DNA from 3 places in the Paenibacillus sp. BIC5C1 genome. Region 1 is predicted to be linked to each of the others. Evidence: riboswitches for the same ligand, from Rfam matches in the RefSeq annotation. Region 1 holds a riboswitch; each other region holds the start of a gene.

Region 1 (6,450 bases):
TCTGCTCGTTGTGTTCGGGTGTCATCTTTTCATCACTTCCTAACCGTTATATGGTGCATATTTCAAAGTTATCGTTTTTGTGGCCGCCAGCGTACGAGCAGCTTCTCCAATAGCGCAATGAGCAGGAAGAGCAGCAGGCTCAGTGCCACAATAATCATGATTGCCACGAAAAGACGATCCGTCCGATAGGCCGATTTTTGCAGCATCATATAATAACCGATACCCTTATCTGCACCGATCCATTCGGCGATAATCGCACCCATGACGCTGTACGTAGCGGCAATTTTAATCCCCGAGAACACTGAGGGTAATGCATGTGGGAGTTCGAGCTTCCAGAAAATTTGGCCGCGTTTTGCACCAGCCATGCGCATATAGTTCATCATCGCTGCATCGGTGCGGGTCAACCCGTCCATGGCAGCTACAGCCACCGGGAAGAAGCAGACCAGGATGATGGTAATCAGTTTGGGCAGCAGCCCAAATCCGAACCAGATCAGCAAGAGCGGCGCAAGCGCGATGGTCGGTATATTTTGACTAAGAATAAGTAATGGATAGAGTGCAGATTTCAAAAAGGGAATTAAATGCAGCACCATCGCAATCAGTAATCCCACAAGTGTACCTGCTGCAAACCCTATCAAAGTCAACTGGATTGTTGCCCATGCATGCATGCCAAGTCGCTCGGCCTGGGACGCTGCTTCATGGGCGATGTCCGAAGGTGCAGGCAGCATCCATTTCTCAATATGGAACAGGGAGACGGCTCCCTGCCATATCGCTATAAAGAGAATAACCGCCACAAAGGGCGGCCAAACGCTTTTCCAATAGGCATGCATTAGCGATATTTCTCCGTCAGGGTGTCCATGCTGAAGCCACTTGGGCTATGGGCGATCTTGATCTGTGAGATGATGCTCGGACTGCCGGCTTCCACAAGAACTTCGTGCATTTTGCGAACAACCTCCAACAGCTCATCCAGTTCTCCTTCCATCGTGGTATCCAGTGGATTAACCTGATATTTCAAACCAGACTGCTGAATAACTTCGATGGCACGATCAACGTAAGGATAGGAATTTTCGCCATTGGGCGTTTTGGGAATGACTTGAATGCTAAGTAGTGTGCTTGCCATGAGAGATCACTTTTCCTTTCGAAATATATAAAACGAACTAATGACTGTTACACTTGCCACTTCGATGACAGAATAACCTTCCAATCGCTGTTATCCCCAGATTTTTTTGATTCCCTTCTCCAAAGGGAAAATCCGGTGATAAAGGCGAACGCTTCGCTTTTTCACGTTATTTCTGTCCTCTTCGTTCTCGTGTAAATACTAAGTTCATTTTATATGGATAATTTTATTGGGGTAAGAACTCGTTCGTATATGCTTTGGATACATCTACCTGCTCGTCGAGCAGTTTTTTGCTAAACATCCAGTCCGTGTAGTTCTGCCATACTTCCTGCTTTTGCTCACCCCAGCGCGGTGCGTCATCCTGATATTTCGGACTCAGCCACTTCTGGCTTGCGAGTACAAGGTCCTTATCCAGATCCGGTACGGCCATGATCAGAATGTTGGCAGCGTCTTCGGGATGTTCAATCGCATATTGATATCCTTCGGAAGTCGCTTTCAAGAACGCTTTAACCAGCTCGGGATCGTTCTGAATCGTCTTTTCATTGGTAACAAGTACTGGAGTGTAGTAGTCCAGTGCCTCGGAATAATCCTTCACATATAGCATGTCGATCGGTTCGCCGCGCAGTTCGGCTTCAATGCCCGTCCATGCGTAGAAAATCCAGGCAAAGTCGATATCGCGTTTCACAGCGGTGAAGAAATCTGCATCGCCCATGCTGATATTTTTTACTTTGGATACATCGGCGCCTTCGCCTTCCATAATGGACTGCATCACAGCTTCTTCTACCGGGGAGCCCCAGCCACCATAAGTTTTGCCTTCAAAATCTTTGGGGGACTTGATGTTCCGATCCGCCGGAGCGGCAAATCCGGACGTGTTATGCTGAATAACCGCAGCGATGGACACGAGTGGTACGCCTTGTGTGCGGGCCTGGGTCACACTCTCCTGATAACTTACGCCAAAAGGCACTTCGTTCGAAGCTACCATGGTATCCGCGCCTCCGGCACCTGGCTGTACAATCTCGACATTCAAGCCTTCGGCTTTGTAAAAACCTTGATCTACGGCCGCATACAGGCCGGTATGATTCGTATTTGGTGTCCAGTCCAGCACCACTTTAACGTCCTTGAGGGCTGCATTGTCACCTTCATTGCTGTTTTCGGTGTTGCTGCTACCATTTTCTCCTGAAGGTGCAGCTTCTTTGCCGCCACATGCAGCCACAGCCACTAGTAGTACGCACAAGAGCATTAGGCCCATCATTTTACGCCATCTCATCTTTATTTCTCTCCTTCATGTTGTCCGGCCAGTGGCGCGGGGTACTCCTTGGCTTCATATCCAAGCTTCTTGCATAAATCGACAGATTTATACCAGCTATGATCCGGATGACGTCACTTTTTTAGCTCTCTGGCTATATAAAAGAACATTAAAAAAGCGCCCCGTTAATCCGGGACGCGTGCAGGCGTTAGAGATGTGGCACTCAGCAAAGAGGCTGGGCCAATTCGATATACTCCGATTCCTACGCTGGCATGATCCAGATCAGGTCTAAGGGTCAGTATCTTGGTGGGATACACTCTCAGCCGGCCTATTCCGACTCCCCTGGGAAACTATGAAGTTACGGGCATTACTAGGTGTAATTATAGGCCAGAGGCCCATGCATGTCCAGTCAGGAACTGGATAGGGGCACGTATGAAATAGTCAAAAGGCCGTTATACATGCGTATAACGACCTCTCTAGATGTGTTATTTTCAATAATTATCGTGGCGAATCATATAAGGAAATCTGACTGAGTGCAAAAGCATCGGATTTCGGGTCATAGCCTACCTGTTTCTGAGTGGTTTCCAGATTCAATCGTTTAAACCGATTATTCGAGATTCCATGCAGTATGGTGAAGGGTTCCAGATCTGGAGCTGTAATTGCTTTGAACATCAAATCACACAAGTCAGCCGGACTAATATACGCGCTCATATCCCTTGCCTCCAGCGCGGGTCCATCCGGTTGAAAATCATCATATGCCCCTATACGTATTGCAACACTTTGTAAACCTTCGGTATACGCAAAATAGGAAGCGAGCGATTCTCCAAAACATTTGCTAACCCCGTACAAATTCCGTGGGCGTGTCGGCATGTCCGGATAGATTTGAGCATCAATGGGATAACCCTCAATCGTCTGTGCACTGCTTGCCAGAATGACTCTCTGCACACCTTGGTCTTGAGCTGCACGGAATACATTAAATGTACCCTTGATATTGATATCCAACAACGATTCATAAAACCCTGCATGTGGGGAAGGGTCTCCCGCCAGATGTACAACCACATCCATGCCTTCGCAAGCGTGCTGACAGGCTTCGGGATCTGTCACATCCAGTGTCATGATCTCATGGCTTGTCCCTTGATACGTATGCAGTCTGTCGATACTCAAATCCGTAAGTCGCAGGTGAAATGCTTCTGACAAGTGATGGGACAAGTCACGTCCAATTTTTCCGGCTGCGCCGGTAATTAAAATGTTCATAAATCAGCTCCAATTCTTAGCGCTGGAAGAACTCGATCCATTCCTTTTCAGGTCCATAGATGAAGAAATAACGGTAACCGTTAGGCAGTGTAATCATCTCTCCATCAATAAACTCGGCCTCGGTTTCCTTAATGCGGTTGTACTCAGACTCAAGGTCATCGACATGGATGGCAAAATGGTGCACCGTACCTTCGGCAGGCAGCTTGTCGCTGTATCCCTGAATCAACTCAATCTCGGTCTCATGGCTTCCGTTGAAGCCGAGAAAAGCGAGCTGAATGACACCGTTGGTATGAGTTACCCGGTCTTTCAATTCAAGACCAACAATCTCCGTATAGAAACGCAGCGTGGTCTCCAGATCACGAACGGCAATGCCGACGTGGTCAATGCGCTTTTGAAAACTCATCATCCAAATCCTCCTTATATGTAGCGAATATTCCCTACCATTTTAAGGGATATGATAGGGCTCTAATACGAGGTTGTCAAATCCGATTTTAATTTGGAAATATTATATTTGTTCACAGAATGTTCACTTATGTAGAGGGGTTTGTCATCTCTATAATTACGAAGGTAAACAGAGAGGATGAGAGAATTGCCAACAACGAAAAAAGAACAGATTGTTTTTGGAATAATGATGTGTACAGGGATGGTTGTCGTCATGATGACTTTCAATTTATGGCACAATGGGTTATTGAGCAAGATGTCCGCGTTTGAGATACTGCTTCAGTTCATATTGTGCTTTATCATTGCGTTCCTGGTGGAGTCCTTCATTGTGGGGCCTGTAGCGAGAAAAATTGCCTTTGCCTTACCTTTTGACAAGTCCAACAAAATCCTGGGTGTGCTCGCCATGTCATTTTTCATGGTTATTGGGATGGTTCTGATCATGTCCTTGTATGGAATGATTTCCGCTTATCTTGCAAATCAGTTAAATGGAGCATCTGTACTAAGTACGTATCTTCATACAATTGCTCGTAATTTCAGCCTGGCGCTACCTTACCAAATTATTATTCTGGGACCACTCGTTCGATATGTATTCGGTAAATTCATTAAGGATAAGGGGAATGTAGTCCCTTCAACCTAAATAATGTTAGTTCCGATTCAAAGCACCTGAAAGTATTTCCTGGGCAATCTTGTGTAAATAAATAGATCGTATGATCACCTTTAATGAAAGGTGATCTGAGGCAAAGATAGGACACTTTCTGCCATGATTACAGCGCTAACGAATCGGGAACATCTTATTAGGCCGGTTTTTAAGGAATGAAAAATCTAACGAATCTCAGCGGCGTTATTATGCTAAGAAACTGCAACGAGACCTTGATTTGGAGCTAATTATCTAGAATAACGTCTCTAGGATTCGTTAGATTTCAAACATGCAGAAATGGGGATGAATAGCGTGTACCAGGTTCGTTAGAACAGAATAACGCTACAACAAAATGTCCACCGCCAATTCATGGCGATGGACATCTCAATCTCTATAATAGGTATTCTATTTCTGATTCTAATTCTCAGGTCTGCCTCGACACATAACTGTTAAGTCACTGTATCGACCACATGTTTGTTCTGCCATTGATAGGTGATCACGCTGATAATCAGCAGACCAACTGCAAAAATGGCAAGCATCCATGCGGACTGGTTAACCTCCAGATGATCCAGGCTCCAGCCTGTAACCAAAGGCAGAATGGCACCGCCAACACCACCTGATGCAATCAGGATGCTGGGCGTCGATTCTTCTGTTCCAGGCAGCATTTTGCTGGCGAAGACGAGGGCGATGGAGAATACGCCCGATAATGCGAGCCCGAGCAACAGAATGATCAGAAATGCCGACCAGATCTGGTTGGTAAAAGGAAAGATCATCAGCAGCACAACTGCCGCAAGGCAGCTGTAGAGAACGTAGACGCGATATTGGAATTTCTCGGCGATATATCCGGCAAACAGTCGTCCAACAGACATGGCGATCCAGAAGCAGGTAACACTAAGCGCGGCACCTGCTTCCTTCATGTTCATTTTCTCAATCAGAATGGCTGGCATGAAGTTGGCAAGGCTCATTTCGGTGCCGACATAAAGAAAGAAAAATAGAACAAATAAAGACAGAAGAGCCAAATTACGGCCGTAATAGGTTGAACGAGTTGGCTTGATGTCTGCAGGGTTCGTTCCCATTGGCGACTCAGCAGCGTGAGTGTGTACAGGAGTCTGGCCTGAGCTGCTTCGACTAAGCTCGCTGTCCAGCTCACCGAATGAACTTTTGGCCCAGAAGATAAAAGTCATCGCTGCACAGACGGCTACCACGAGGAACGACATACGCCAGTACTCGGCAGAAATCAGACCGCTGGCAATGAGCGGCATGACCATGGCTCCGATACCAAATAACACTTCAAGTCGGCTCATGGCAACCGCCGTATTATCTTTAATTGCAGCAATGATGATTGTACCGATGACGGCCTCAATCATGCCGAATCCGAATCCGGCTGCAGGTGCAATGACGAACATCCAGCCCCAAGGAGGCAGCAGCATATAGGATAACTCTGCAATGCAGAGCAGAGCTGCGGCAATTAATAGGCCGCCTCGCTTACCAAAGCGTTTATTCAACCACGGAGATAACAGTACACCGCCCAGGAACCCCGCAAATTGGGCAAAGATCAGTGTGCCTCCCTGACTATAATCCTTGCCATAATATTCAAGGGCAACGGGCAGGATCGAACCGAGAACGACGTGGGCAAGCCCGATGAGGAAATAGGATAGACATCCGATCCAAAGCAATTTTTTCATGAAGAAAAACTCCTTCTAGATATTATGTTATGTAATAAGTCTGCCATTCAGGAGTATTTCCTAAAAACAAACA
Region 2 (6,450 bases), 520 kb from region 1:
TCCGTCCAAACCGCCACTACACTCTTCCCTTAACTGCCTTTCTGAGCGTGCTTCTGTTGTTGCTGATTTCCGGCTGCTCTGCCGGAGCTGACAATCAGGCCGCAGGTACAGGCACAACACCGACAGCCGCATCAGCTGCTTTGAATAAAGACGTTACCATTCGTGTTGGTCAGACCGGATGGGGCAATCTCGAATTGGGGCTAAAAGCCGCCGGACTCGATGACACCCCCTATAAAGTCACTTATAACGTATTTCAGGGAGGTAACCTTATCCTCGAAGCGATGGCTGCAAATCAATTGGACTTTGGTGTGACCAGTGAAATTCCGCCCATTTTTGCATCTCAGGCTGCCAATGGTGGAAACTTCAAAATTATTGCGGTACAACAAGGCAGCACCTTAAATCAGGAGGTCGTTGTTCCCAAAGGTTCTTCTATCAAATCAGTTGCTGACCTGAAAGGCAAGAAAGTTGCTTTCGTAAAAAATACAACGGCCCACTATTTCCTGCTCAAAATGCTGGAGGAAGCCGGATTAACCTGGAGTGACATCAGTCCGGTCGAACTTTCAACAGCCGACGGACTCAGCGCCCTGATTAGCGGGAAAGTGGATGCCCTTGCCAGTTACGGCAATGCCATCATCTCGGCACATCAGAATGAAGCAACAGCGCTCGCCAGCGCCAAAGATATCTTGTCAGGCAGCTTCCTGGTAGCCGCGTCCGATCAGGCTATTGCAAATGTGGAACAGAAAGAGGCCCTAGCCGATTATCTGGAGCGAATCAACAAATTCAATGATTGGGCTCGTGCCAATAAGGATGCGTGGGCTCAAATTACAGCAGACAATACCCACCAGCCGGTGGAACAAGCCCTTAAAACCTACACGGATGGAGAAGCACAACGCCCATCACGTATTGTTGCCATTTCTGATGAGGCCATCAAGTCCGAACAGGACGTAGCGGATACGTTTCAGCAAGCGGGAATTTTTGAGCAGGCAGTCGATGTGAGCACATTCTGGAGTGATGCACTTCAAGATCAACTTCCAGCTCCAGGTACTCAATAACGAAGGAAACAAGGAGGTAGGCATAACGTGCGGTCCAAAACCTTTAACCGGGCATGGTTTAACCAGTTCATTCCTTTTGTTGTACCACTACTCATTCTTGCTCTGTGGCAATGGCTGACTGCATCCGGAGTTGTTGCAGCCAATATTTTGCCCCGTCCCGCTCAGGTACTGGAGGCCTTCATTCGTCTGCTTGGTAACGGTGAACTACTGAACAATATCAGTATTAGTGCCAGACGAGCTTTGGGAGGATTCATCATTGGTGGGGGGCTGGGTTTCCTGCTGGGAGTGCTGAACGGCATCTCCTCCCTTGCGGAAAAGATCGCAGACTCCTCGGTGCAGATGATCCGTAACATTCCGCATCTGTCCTTGATCCCCCTCGTTATTGTGTGGTTCGGGATCGGTGAAGAAGCCAAATTATTTCTCGTTTCCCTGGGTGTATTCTTTCCGGTATATCTGAATACGTTCCACGGCATACGATCGGTCGATCCCGGTCTGATTGAAATGGGAAAAGTATATGGCCTCAGCCGTTGGTCCCTTTATAAAGACATTATCCTGCCTGGTGCACTGCCTTCCATTCTGGTGGGCATTCGTTACGCACTTGGCATTATGTGGCTGACCCTTATCGTAGCCGAGACGGTTGCGGCGGATGCGGGGATTGGCTACATGGCGATGAACGCGCGGGAATTCATGCAGATGGATGTAATCGTCTTAAGCATTCTGCTATATGCCCTGCTGGGCAAACTGTCCGATACCATCGCCAAATGGCTGGAACGGCGCTGGCTGCGCTGGAACCCGGCTCTATCCCGCAAGTAAAGCCAAAGGAGCGTGAATTAATCCATGAGCACAAGTCAGATCAGTCCTTTTCTTCAAGTAGATAGGGTTCAGAAATCGTATGATCAGCGGACGATTCTATCCGACATCAATGTCAACGTAAGACAAGGGGAATTTGTAGCCATCGTTGGACGAAGTGGTTGTGGCAAAAGTACGTTGCTGCGTCTGATCGCCGGGCTGGAATCCCCCTCTTCCGGAAGCGTCATGCTGGGCAACAGAAAACTTGGCAGTACAGCACCCGAGACACGGTTTCTGTTTCAGGAAGCCCGACTGCTGCCTTGGAAATCCGTGCTCGACAATGTACGGCTGGGAATCCCCGACAAGAACAAGGACGATGCACGCCAGTCGCTTCGCAATGTAGGACTTGGAGAGCGTGAAGGTGACTGGCCGGGGGTATTATCTGGCGGACAAAAACAACGTGTCGCCTTGGCACGGGCACTCGCAAGTCATCCGCGCTTACTGCTGCTGGATGAACCGCTGGGTGCATTGGATGCATTGACCCGAATTGAGATGCAGCAATTAATCGAACGCTTGTGGGTAGAAGAAGATCTGACTGTCATTCTGGTCACGCATGATGTCAGTGAGGCGGTTGCGCTGGCTGACAGGGTGCTGTTAATCGAGGATGGTCATATCACGATGGATACACGAATTACGCTGGAGCGTCCACGTGTTCGGGACAGCGGGTTTGCCCATTTTGAAAATCTTATTCTAAATCGCTTGTTGACTCCTCCACAAGAGACACCACAGCAGATAGCCCAGAAACAGATATCATTCTCGATCTAATTCCATTGGAAAGAAGGTATGATTATGCAATCCCTCTCAACCGTTCCCTCTCCTCCTGTTAAAGATCTGTTAAATCAAATTCCGGCTTATACACCTGCCAAATCCATGGAACAGATCCGGCGGGAATTGGGACTGGAAAGTGTAGATCGACTTGCAGCGAACGAGAACCCGTTTGGCTCTTCTCCCCTGGCAGCGGAAGCGGTCAGATCGCTGGGTTCCGATCTTTTGGCTCAATACCCCGATAGTTCCAGCCAACTGCTGCGTGACAAACTTGCGGAACGTCTGGGAGTGCGTACCTCCCAACTGGTATTTGGCAGTGGATCTTTCGAGCTCCTAACCCTTACCGCCCAAGCTTATCTTAATCCCGGCGAGGAATCACTCATTCCGGTGCCCTCCTTTAACTGGTATAAGGGCGCTACGCTGCTGGCAGGCGGGGTCATCCACGAAGTTCCGTTGGTCAACCATTCGCTGGATCTGGAGCAATTCCGGCAGCGGATCAATGCTTCTACCCGAATCATCTGGCTGTGCAATCCGAATAATCCAACCGGAACCATTTTCACGGCAGATGCCCTGCTCGGTTTACTCGAACATGTGCCCTCCCATGTCGTGGTTGTCCTGGACGAAGCGTATTATGAATTCGCGGAAAGTGAAGATTATCCTGATACGGTTAAGCTGCTGGAGCAGTATAATAATCTGATTATTTTGCGTACCTTCTCCAAAATATATGGACTGGCCGGCCTGCGAATTGGATATGGCATCGGGAATGAAAGCATCATTGAAGGCATTAACCGGGTCAAGCTGCCCATCAGTCTGACAGTCACATCCCAAGCCGCTGCTTCGGCCAGCCTGGATGATCATGAATTTGTTTCTCATTGCCTGCACTACAATCGTCAGGGACGGGAAACGTTAATGCAGTCCTTTGAGCAGTGGAAATTACCCTATATCCCTTCCGAAACAAATTTCATCATGGTGGATCTGTTGCAGGATAGTGGCCCAATTACCCAAAAATTGTTGCACAGAGGTATCTCTGTTCGCGGCGGTGCCGAATTCGGTATGCCTACCTGGCTTCGAATTACGATTGGTACACCTGAGCAGATTGTCCGTCTGATCGGTGAGCTTGATTCACTGTTACATTCAAACGATTAGAATCCTGGATTACTTTCCTGACTCACAGTACTCACACTTCTTTTAGGCCACACTCTTTACATTCCACTTGCATGTGATATATGCTGAACACACAACTGCATATCTTAAACATTGCACTAGGGGAGCCTTGCGGCTGAGACGAATCGAACGATTCGGACCCTTTGAACCTGATCTGGATCATACCAGCGGAGGGAAGTGGAGCGGCCTCTCAGTAAGCGGATTTTTTCATGTTGATGATGAAATTTAATGTGAATTGAACTTACAGACCCACTCATTTCTCCGGAAATGGGTGGGTCTTTTTCGCGTTCTGCGGGCAGATCAGAAGGTGTAATTAAAGATCCTGCGGTTTGAATTTTGAATCACAAGGGGGGACGGAACGAGATGAATAACGACATAACCATTCACAACATGAGCTACGCTTTCCCGGGAAAAAGGGATTCCCCCGTGCTCTCCAATGTGTCGATGCGTGTAGCCAAAGGCGAATTTGTCTCGCTCATCGGTTCCAGCGGCTCCGGCAAAAGTACCCTGTTCAAGCTGCTGGCAGGCTTGCTTGAGCCAACACACGGAACCATTGACATTCCTTGGGTTCAAGAAGGAAAGCGACTGGGGCAGGTGGCCTACATGCCACAAAAGGACCTCCTTTTATCCTGGAGAACCGTCATGGAGAATTGCATACTCCCCTCTGAACTTACTCCAGGTCGGCAGGATAAGGTAAGGATACGAGCGGACATTCTGGCTGGTCTCGACAGATTTGGCTTATCCGGCCACGCGAATGCTTACCCGAACGAGCTGTCAGGTGGTATGCGCCAGCGTGTCGCGCTGCTTCGCACTTTGCTGACAGGTGGCCAACTTATGCTGCTGGATGAACCATTCGGTGCACTCGATGCCCTGACCAAACGGGAGATGCATCGCTGGCTACTGGAGCTCTGGGAAGGCATGGGCAAAACCGTGTTGTTCATCACACATGACATTGAAGAAGCCCTGCTGCTCAGTGATCGGATTATCCTGTTAACTCCGGGGGGCCAAGGCCAACAGCTGCAGGATCTGACGGTACCTTTGGCACGTCCAAGACATTCGGACATGATCTACGAACCGGCTCTCGTTCAGATGAGACGACTATTGGAGGAACAATTGCATGCGATACGGTAACTTGAGAGACAGCATGAAGGATAGCATAAGAGGTTGGCTTGCCCGTTATGGTCTGTTTTTTTTGCTCATGCTCTTGCTGCTTGTCATCTGGGAGTGGGTTGTGCGTATGGGATGGGTGCCTTCCTTCATCATTCCAGCCCCGACGGCGATTGCCCGTTCGCTGTATGAGCATCGCCACCTCTTGTTGGCTACACATCTGCCTGCTACCTTGATGGAGGTTGCCGTTGGTTTTGGCTTGTCCATTGTTGCCGGAATTGTACTTGCAACTGGTATGCATATGAATCGGTCGATTGAAAAAGCGTTATATCCCTTCATCGTGATCAGTCAGACGATCCCGCTGATTGCCCTATCCCCCGTCTTCATCCTGTGGTTTGGCTACACCTTGTGGAGTAAAGTTGCGGTGGTGTTCCTGATTGCATTTTTCCCCATAGTGGTGAGCACCTACGATGGCCTGCGTCAGGGTGATCCGGAGCAGCGTGAACTGCTGCTGACGATGGGGGCCAGCAAGTGGGATATTTTTCGCAAACTCCAGATTCCACTTGCCCTTCCCTCCTTCTTTTCGGGACTGAAAATGTCTGTGGTGTATTGTGTGGTCGGTGCAACGATCGGTGAATGGCTCGGTGGAAGCAAGGGCCTTGGTTACTTCAGCCGCAGAATGTCGAGCAATATGAACACGGATGCCATGTTCGCCGCCATCGTGCTGTTATCCCTGCTTGGTATCGCCCTGTTTGTACTCATTGCATGGATGGAGAGAAGATTCGGTACATCACGGCGGCATGCAGGTAGAAGAAAAGCTGGATAACTTTCGGATTTCAAAACAGAAAACAAAAGAAACGAGGAACTTTACGTTATGAACAAAAAGCATTTCTATTCCCTGCTCCCCATTCTGCTTATGACCCTGTTGCTGATCGTCAGCGGATGCGGAAATACGGTTACCAATACACCTGCTACAGATTCAAATTTCAATGCAAACGATACAGAATCATCTGCAATAGAAACGCCATCGGCATCCAAAGACAAGCTGTCCATCATGCTCGATTGGTACCCGAATGCAGTGCATTCCTTCATCTATGCTGCTCAGGAAAAAGGTTACTTCGCGGATCAAGGTCTGGATGTCGATATCCAGATGCCTGCCGATACCAATGACTCACTCAAACTTGTTGCCGCCGGGAAAATCGATCTGGCACTAAGCTACCAGCCGCAAATCTTGCTCGCTCGTGGGGAGAACATTCCTGTACGTTCGATTGCAGCCGTCGTTCGTCATCCGCTTGTGCATCTGTTGACCGAAGCAGACGGTAAAGTGAAGTCACCAAAAGATCTCGAAGGGCAGACGGTTGGCTATTCCTCAATCCCTCTGTATGAAGCGATGGTGCGTACCATGATCAGCCAGGATGGCGGTAATCCCGACAAGATGAATCTGGTGGATGTGGGATTTGACCTGATCCCTTCCCTGGCTTCCGGACAGGCAGATGCCATTATGGGTGGTTTT
Region 3 (6,450 bases), 2.7 Mb from region 1:
GCTGGTATTATCATGCCATTGTTGATGCATGTCATTCTAACCCTGTTCTCTCCTGAGAAAAGGGGCGCCGCGATGGGCATGGTCGGTTTTGCCATCATTTTCGCTCCAGCGATTGGGCCGACACTTGCTGGATATATTCTTGAGAACTACACATGGCAAACGATGTTTTACGGGATGATCCCACTAACTGTTATTGTTATTGGTTTTGCGTTTGTATATCTCAAAAATGTATCGGAACGAATCAAACTCAAGTTCGACACACTCAGCGTGTTGCTGTCCACGATTGGATTCGGTGCATTGCTGTACGGCTTCAGTCGGGCGGGAAGTCTGGGATGGTCAAGCGCTGAAGTAATCATATGCCTTGTAGCAGGAGTAGTTGCTCTTGGACTGTTCACATGGAGACAGCTCGCGTCTACAAATCCGCTGCTCGATCTGCGTGCTTTCAAGTATAATATGTTCTCACTGACCACGGTCATTAATATCGCGATCACGATGATCATGTATGCTGATATGATGTTGCTTCCTTTATACCTCCAAAATGCACGGGGTTACACTGCATTGGAGTCCGGATTATTATTGCTTCCAGGGGCACTTGTCATGGGCTTCCTGATGCCAATAACAGGTAGATTGTTTGACCGGTTTGGTGCAAAATGGCTGGCGATTATCGGGATGGTTATCACGATCGTAACCACCATTGGTTTCATTGATCTATCGGATTCTACCAGTTATACTTACCTGGTATTAATGTCAACAGGTCGCCGAATTGGTATGGCCTTGCTCATGATGCCTATCCAAACGGCAGGTTTGAATCAACTGCCTCCAAGACTTGGGCCACACGGTACAGCGATATCCAACACCGTGAGACAAGTAGCTGGCGCTGTGGGTACTTCATTGCTCGTAAGTGTAATGACTAGTCGCACAACGGCACATGTACAGGATATGGTGGCAACGGGTGCAGCCAAAGGCTTAACCCAGCAGCAGTTGGGAATGGAATCCATGATCCAGGGAATTAATGATGCTTATGTAGTCATTATCGGTATTGCCGTTCTCGGATTGCTACTTTCCTTCTTCATCAAACGTACCAAACAAGCGACGGAGGAAGACTCCAAGCAGCCTGTAAGACAAAAAGTCTCGATGAATACAAATTAAGAACAACATTTACATGAATTACTTCATGTAGAGCCTATCGTATCTTATATAAAAGCGGCAGATTAGGACCCTAAGCTTTACGTCCAATCTGCCGCTTTTTTTGTGTATTACAAATAAACAGAAGCCTCTCCACTTCAGGGATAAACGCTGTGTTAAGGTGTGCTCTATTTCGTGCTATCCATCGGACCCTGTCTGATTTGTTCGAGATATAAGCTACAATCTTTGACAATCATACTAGCTTCGCAGTTCAGAGAAGACAATTCAAATTCCGTTTGAAACGCTTGCAGCGTTACTTCCAACATGGAAATATTGATCTCTTTCTGCTCGACTAAAGCAAGCAGCCCTTTGGTCAGTTCTTTCGCTTTCATAGACGCTTCCGAGTGGAGAATGGAATGACTGAATTTCTGAAGACTCGCAATCAGGTTGTTTTTATCCAGTGCAATTTCTTTGGAACCAGGAGCGATCACCAACAGACTTGGAAAATCAATAATATGCTCTTGTCTTTCCAGCATGGAACGAAGCAAAATTTCAATGTAAATCAGGATTTTGGGTACAAGATGCTTCCAATTCGGCTGGGCAAGTTGGAAGTTTCTCCACATATTCGAGATTTGATGTATCATGCCAAAACCAAAAATAGCCCCTTCATAAGCAAAGGGTTTCAATTCTTCACCAAATACCTGAACCAGTCGGTCAGATAACCAATTTAACTGCATACGAGTCAAGTTCTCCAGATTGCATTCTCCAGAGTAGAAGCCTGTCCAGAATAGCTCCACAACAAGCTTTTTTTCCGGCAAAATCATCGGAACCATAATTTGATCTACCAGTAAGTCAAAATCGGATGCATAGCTTCGGCTCTCCAAATCTTTGCGAATCATCATATCTTCCTCTACACGCTGCTCTAGAATGGCAAGAATACAATCATCCTTGGAACCAAAGAATTTATAAAATGTTCCTTTGGACACACCTGACTCGTCTAGGATCATTTGAATGGAGGTGTTGGTTACTCCATGTTTCTCAAAGAGCACAAGTGCTGAGTCCAATAACATTTGTTTCCGTTTATTCATAAGCTCCCCCTGGATGATTTGAGCGGTTCACTTCAAGACATCTAATAATCTACTGCAAATCCACTGCAAACATCACATGTTCTTTCCAAATCCCCTTGATTTTAATATTCTGGCGATCTGTTTCCTGGAAGCCCGCTTTACGCAACACTCGAATTGATCCGGCATTGTCGGGAAGTGCACCTGCCTCCACTCGTTTTATTCCCGCTTCATTCATGGCGAAATCCAGGGCTAGCCGAAGGGCTTCACTCATGTATCCCTTGCCATTCTGTACCTGATCCAGCACATAACCGACAATCCATTTGGCTGTGGAATCCAGTTCAAGTTCGAACAGAGAAATCTCTCCAATGAGCTCATGTGTATGGTTCAGGAAGATCCCGAAAGAGTATCGTTTCCCTTCTTCCCTGGCCTTGCTCCAACCTTCGAGAAGTGCAACTTGACCCTCCAGTGTATAGAATGTCTCCGATCGTTCACTTGCCGATATCTCTTCGAAAACAGCCCGGTTCCGGATCTGCAAATCCAGCAGTGTCGGCGCGTCCTCCACATTCAAAAATCGTAAATAGATACGTTCCTCACGATTGTCCATCTGTATGTTCATCCTTATCTCTGGTTGTAGTAGATTGCATTCATCAGAAGTACGAGAGTTGCCGTTTATACGCCATATCCCAGAACAGATATTCAAATTCAACACTTCTTCTGAATATGTCTTCTATGGCCTCCAGCTCCTGCTCGGTTTTATGTTCACATAATGCATCAAGTGTATCATAGAACCATTCGAATGAGTCGCGGAATTCATCACTTGCATAATTTTCGATCCAAGTCTGATAGAAATTGCCCTCTAATGAATCTCGATATTGTTCTTTTAATCTTGTGGCATAGTCGTAATACGTCCATGCACAAGGGAAAATGACGGCGATGATTTCGGCTACCCCACCTGTTTGTGCAACACTCATCATATTCGACGTATACGCCTTGTTGTATAGTGATGGTTTGACAGCATGATTTCCATCCAGTGTAATCCCAAATCCATTCATATAATTTCGATGCAAATCCATTTCTTCGTACAGAATAGCGTGTTGAATCACCGTAAAGTTCGTCATCAGTTTTTCATCTGTCGCCTTCACCGCACCCATGGCAAAAATCTTCGCATATTCAATCAGATATGTATAGTCCTGAAGAAGATAAAACTTAAACGCTTCCTGATCCAATGTGCCTTTTCCCATCTCGTGTAAAAAAGGATGGTTGTATCCATCTTCCCATACGGCTCTGGACTTGTCTTTTAACGTTCTCGAAAATGACATGATCATTTCTCCTTTTATTAAAATCATAATGTCCCGCTTCACATCCAGCTATCGCGTTCTGTCGTACAAAATGCAGACCAAAAAGCCCTTGACCTATTTTCGGCAAGGGCAAAATAACATGAGTACATGTCATTTGCTCCCTACGTCAGTCTTAACTAACAGGTTCAAAGGGTCAGGTTTTAACCTTCTCAACTGCGAACAGTCCCCCTGCAAATAGCTCAGGCTTATTACAACATGTGTTTTTCCAAATGTCAATCCATTCCTATTAATCTTCAAGTTCTGCTAAATCTTCTTGCAAGTTCTTAAGTCGGGTCCGGATATCCTTAATTATACTTTGTAATTTGTTTAATTCATCGACCCATTTTTGCTCATTAGAGACGTTCGTTGCTGAAGTTGAATGATGCCCGGGAGACGTCCTTAACTGATCTAAATCCGATTCGTATGTCCGCCGCTTTTCCTCAGCTTTTGCCAATTCCTCTTCTTCGATGGCAATCTGGTGCTCCAGATAGATGATGTCTGAGGAGTAGCCGTGGGTTAAGCGCTGTGAATACGTCATAGTTCACCTCATTTCTGATCATCCATTGCTTTTCCAAGGTCATATGGCTGAATATCGATATCCAAATCCATACCCAGAGCCAATTTGGCAAGTTGACTTCCAATAAAAGGCCCCATCGTTAGACCAGACGCTCCAAGCCCGTTGGCTGTGATCAAACCATTCCAACCTGGAACAGCACCCATTACTGGAAGAAAACCTGGTGTAAATGGACGAAATCCTACTCTTACTTCCTGAAACGTGCTATCAGCTAAACCGGGAGCCAGTTCCAATCCTTTATTCAAAATTTCCTGCATTCCGCCTGCGGTTACTCTTGTATCGTATCCTTCAGTATCATTTTCGTGAGTCGCTCCGATCACAATCTTCTGTTGATCAAAGGCTAACAGATATTGATCCGAAGGAGGCATGACAACAGGCCAGTTCCCAGTGTCCTCTCGATCGTGAACCTGCAAGTGCATAATTTGCGCCTTCTGATAATGAACCTTAAAATCAATGCCCAAGGGCTTCAACAGTTCATTAGCCCAAGCGCCGGCACACACAATAACCTCGTCAGCCGATATGACTTTACCTTCAACAACCACTCCAGTTACTCGGTCCGATTCATATTGAAGTGTCGCGTCCCCATTCATCAGGACCGCCCCATTTCGCTGAGCCGATCGAATTAAAGCATCACGCAGCGCGCGTCCATCGATACGCGCAGCTCCGCTGATGTAGACTGACTGAAAGTTCTCCTCCAGAAGAGGAAAACGCTCATGGGTTTCTTTTGCATCCAGACGGGTAATATCGGCAATCTCCGGCGCATTTTCTTTACGAAGTTGTGCCCGCTCCTGCATCTTGTTAATTTTCTCCACATCCGTATGGATACTAAGAGCGCCAACTTGAGCATAACCTGTTTCCGTTTCCCCTTCACTCTTGAGTTCTTCAATCAACCCGGGATAAAAACGTGCACCTGCCTTGGCAAGCTGATACCAATCCTGATTACGGCGCTGAGATAACCATGGACAAATAATCCCGGCAGCAGCATCCGTAGCCTGTCCCCGATCTTTCCGGTCTATAATAAGAACTTCCGCACCCCGTTTTGCCAATTGATACGCTGTGGAAGCCCCAAGAATTCCTGATCCTACGACGATGACTTTCTTCATGACTGCATCCCTTTCCTAAATCACTGTAACCATTATAACGCATACTGCTTCGTCTGATAATGGTACGGCATCGACATTATGATACATGTTCCTAAAAGGTTTTCGATAAAATGTTATTTATGTAATATAATTCAAATCAGGTTTCTTTTAACGCTGTATCCACGCCATTTACGCACACGACCTTTAACGAAATGAGGAATAACACAACGATGCCGAAACCTAGTATGGGGAATTCACTGGATCCCGATATGCCGCTTATGATTACAGGTCAAAACCAGCTGACCGTAGATGAATTAATGAATTGGAACGGCCATTCGCGGGATTACAGTATTGTGCAGTGTATCGGGGGAACAGGGAAAATCGCAGCCCAAAATCATGAGTTTTCAATTCGAAAAGGAACAGCTCTTATTATGTTTCCGGAGGTGACATATCGTTACGACAATCTGAGTGATTCATTGTTGTTCGATTGTCTGTCTTTTAATGGCTATTTATTGCCACGGTTTCTGCATACCTTGCAAATCGGGGAGCTGCGCGCCTTCAAGCCGGATGGAATGCTTCATATCCTGCTGCATGAAATAACGTTGGCGCTACAGTCCCGGCACAAGGATCAGATCTGGCACGTATCCGCATTGCTGTACATGCTTCTGGTCAGGTTAACGATTGATGGCGATCGTTATGGTGCTTATGAACGTTCGGATGCCCGATTAAAGCTGGGCGGACTGGTTACTTTTATCAAGCAAAATTATGATCAGGATATCTCGCTCTCCATGCTGGCTCAGCAAATGGACGTCACCGAACAGCATCTAAATCGGATATTCAAAAAGGAATTCCAAATGACTCCGCTTGATTATCTGACACGATATCGGTTATTGAAGGCCAAGGAAATGCTCGTCCATAACGCTGGAATAACGGCCCACGAGATTGCTCGGGCTGTCGGTTTCAACAGCGCCAGTTATTTTGGATCCGTTTTCAAAAAATATGAAGGGATCTCTCCTATTGAGTTACGCAAGCAATACCAGGGTTAAAGAATTTCCATCGTGATCTCTGCCAGCGAGGTTAACCGCAGATCATACTTCGAGAATTCCAGATTACGCGTTACCTCGTTAGGCACAATGACACAGCGAATCCCCGCGGCTTTGGCTGCCTTCAGTCCATTCGGTGAGTCTTCGAACACAACCGCTTCGGACGCCCCGATCCCGAGACTCTCCAGGGCAAGCAGATACAATTCCGGGTCCGGTTTGACC

Evidence for each region. Region 1 has a riboswitch for thiamine pyrophosphate ahead of RS891_RS02280 (ABC transporter substrate-binding protein). Riboswitches for the same ligand answer to the same signal wherever they lie in the genome.
Region 2: it holds a riboswitch for thiamine pyrophosphate, as region 1 does, so the genes downstream of both, RS891_RS04600 (ABC transporter ATP-binding protein) here and RS891_RS02280 (ABC transporter substrate-binding protein) in region 1, are expected to answer to the same signal.
Region 3: it holds a riboswitch for thiamine pyrophosphate, as region 1 does, so the genes downstream of both, tenA (thiaminase II) here and RS891_RS02280 (ABC transporter substrate-binding protein) in region 1, are expected to answer to the same signal.

Annotation. Positions count from the first base shown of each region.
Region 1 covers NZ_CP135922.1:470,214-476,663, forward strand. The annotation lists gene RS891_RS02265 (ABC transporter ATP-binding protein) at 1-25, opposite strand, end outside; gene RS891_RS02270 (ABC transporter permease) at 69-827, opposite strand; gene RS891_RS02275 (MTH1187 family thiamine-binding protein) at 827-1,117, opposite strand; gene RS891_RS02280 (ABC transporter substrate-binding protein) at 1,341-2,381, opposite strand; TPP riboswitch at 2,602-2,714, opposite strand; gene RS891_RS02285 (NAD-dependent epimerase/dehydratase family protein) at 2,859-3,614, opposite strand; gene RS891_RS02290 (VOC family protein) at 3,631-4,017, opposite strand; gene RS891_RS02295 (DUF2798 domain-containing protein) at 4,204-4,692, shown strand; gene RS891_RS02300 (MFS transporter) at 5,142-6,377, opposite strand.
Region 2 covers NZ_CP135922.1:990,514-996,963, reverse strand. The annotation lists gene RS891_RS04620 (ABC transporter substrate-binding protein) at 1-1,052, shown strand, start outside; gene RS891_RS04615 (ABC transporter permease subunit) at 1,080-1,865, shown strand; gene RS891_RS04610 (ATP-binding cassette domain-containing protein) at 1,890-2,666, shown strand; gene hisC (histidinol-phosphate transaminase) at 2,691-3,812, shown strand; TPP riboswitch at 3,921-4,023, shown strand; gene RS891_RS04600 (ABC transporter ATP-binding protein) at 4,194-4,961, shown strand; gene RS891_RS04595 (ABC transporter permease) at 4,948-5,763, shown strand; gene RS891_RS04590 (ABC transporter substrate-binding protein) at 5,812-6,450, shown strand, end outside.
Region 3 covers NZ_CP135922.1:3,137,053-3,143,502, reverse strand. The annotation lists gene RS891_RS14260 (DHA2 family efflux MFS transporter permease subunit) at 1-1,149, shown strand, start outside; gene RS891_RS14255 (TetR/AcrR family transcriptional regulator) at 1,314-2,213, opposite strand; gene RS891_RS14250 (GNAT family N-acetyltransferase) at 2,263-2,796, opposite strand; gene tenA (thiaminase II) at 2,840-3,511, opposite strand; TPP riboswitch at 3,632-3,730, opposite strand; gene RS891_RS14240 (hypothetical protein) at 3,777-4,067, opposite strand; gene RS891_RS14235 (NAD(P)/FAD-dependent oxidoreductase) at 4,076-5,206, opposite strand; gene RS891_RS14230 (AraC family transcriptional regulator) at 5,416-6,231, shown strand; gene RS891_RS14225 (HAD family hydrolase) at 6,228-6,450, opposite strand, start outside.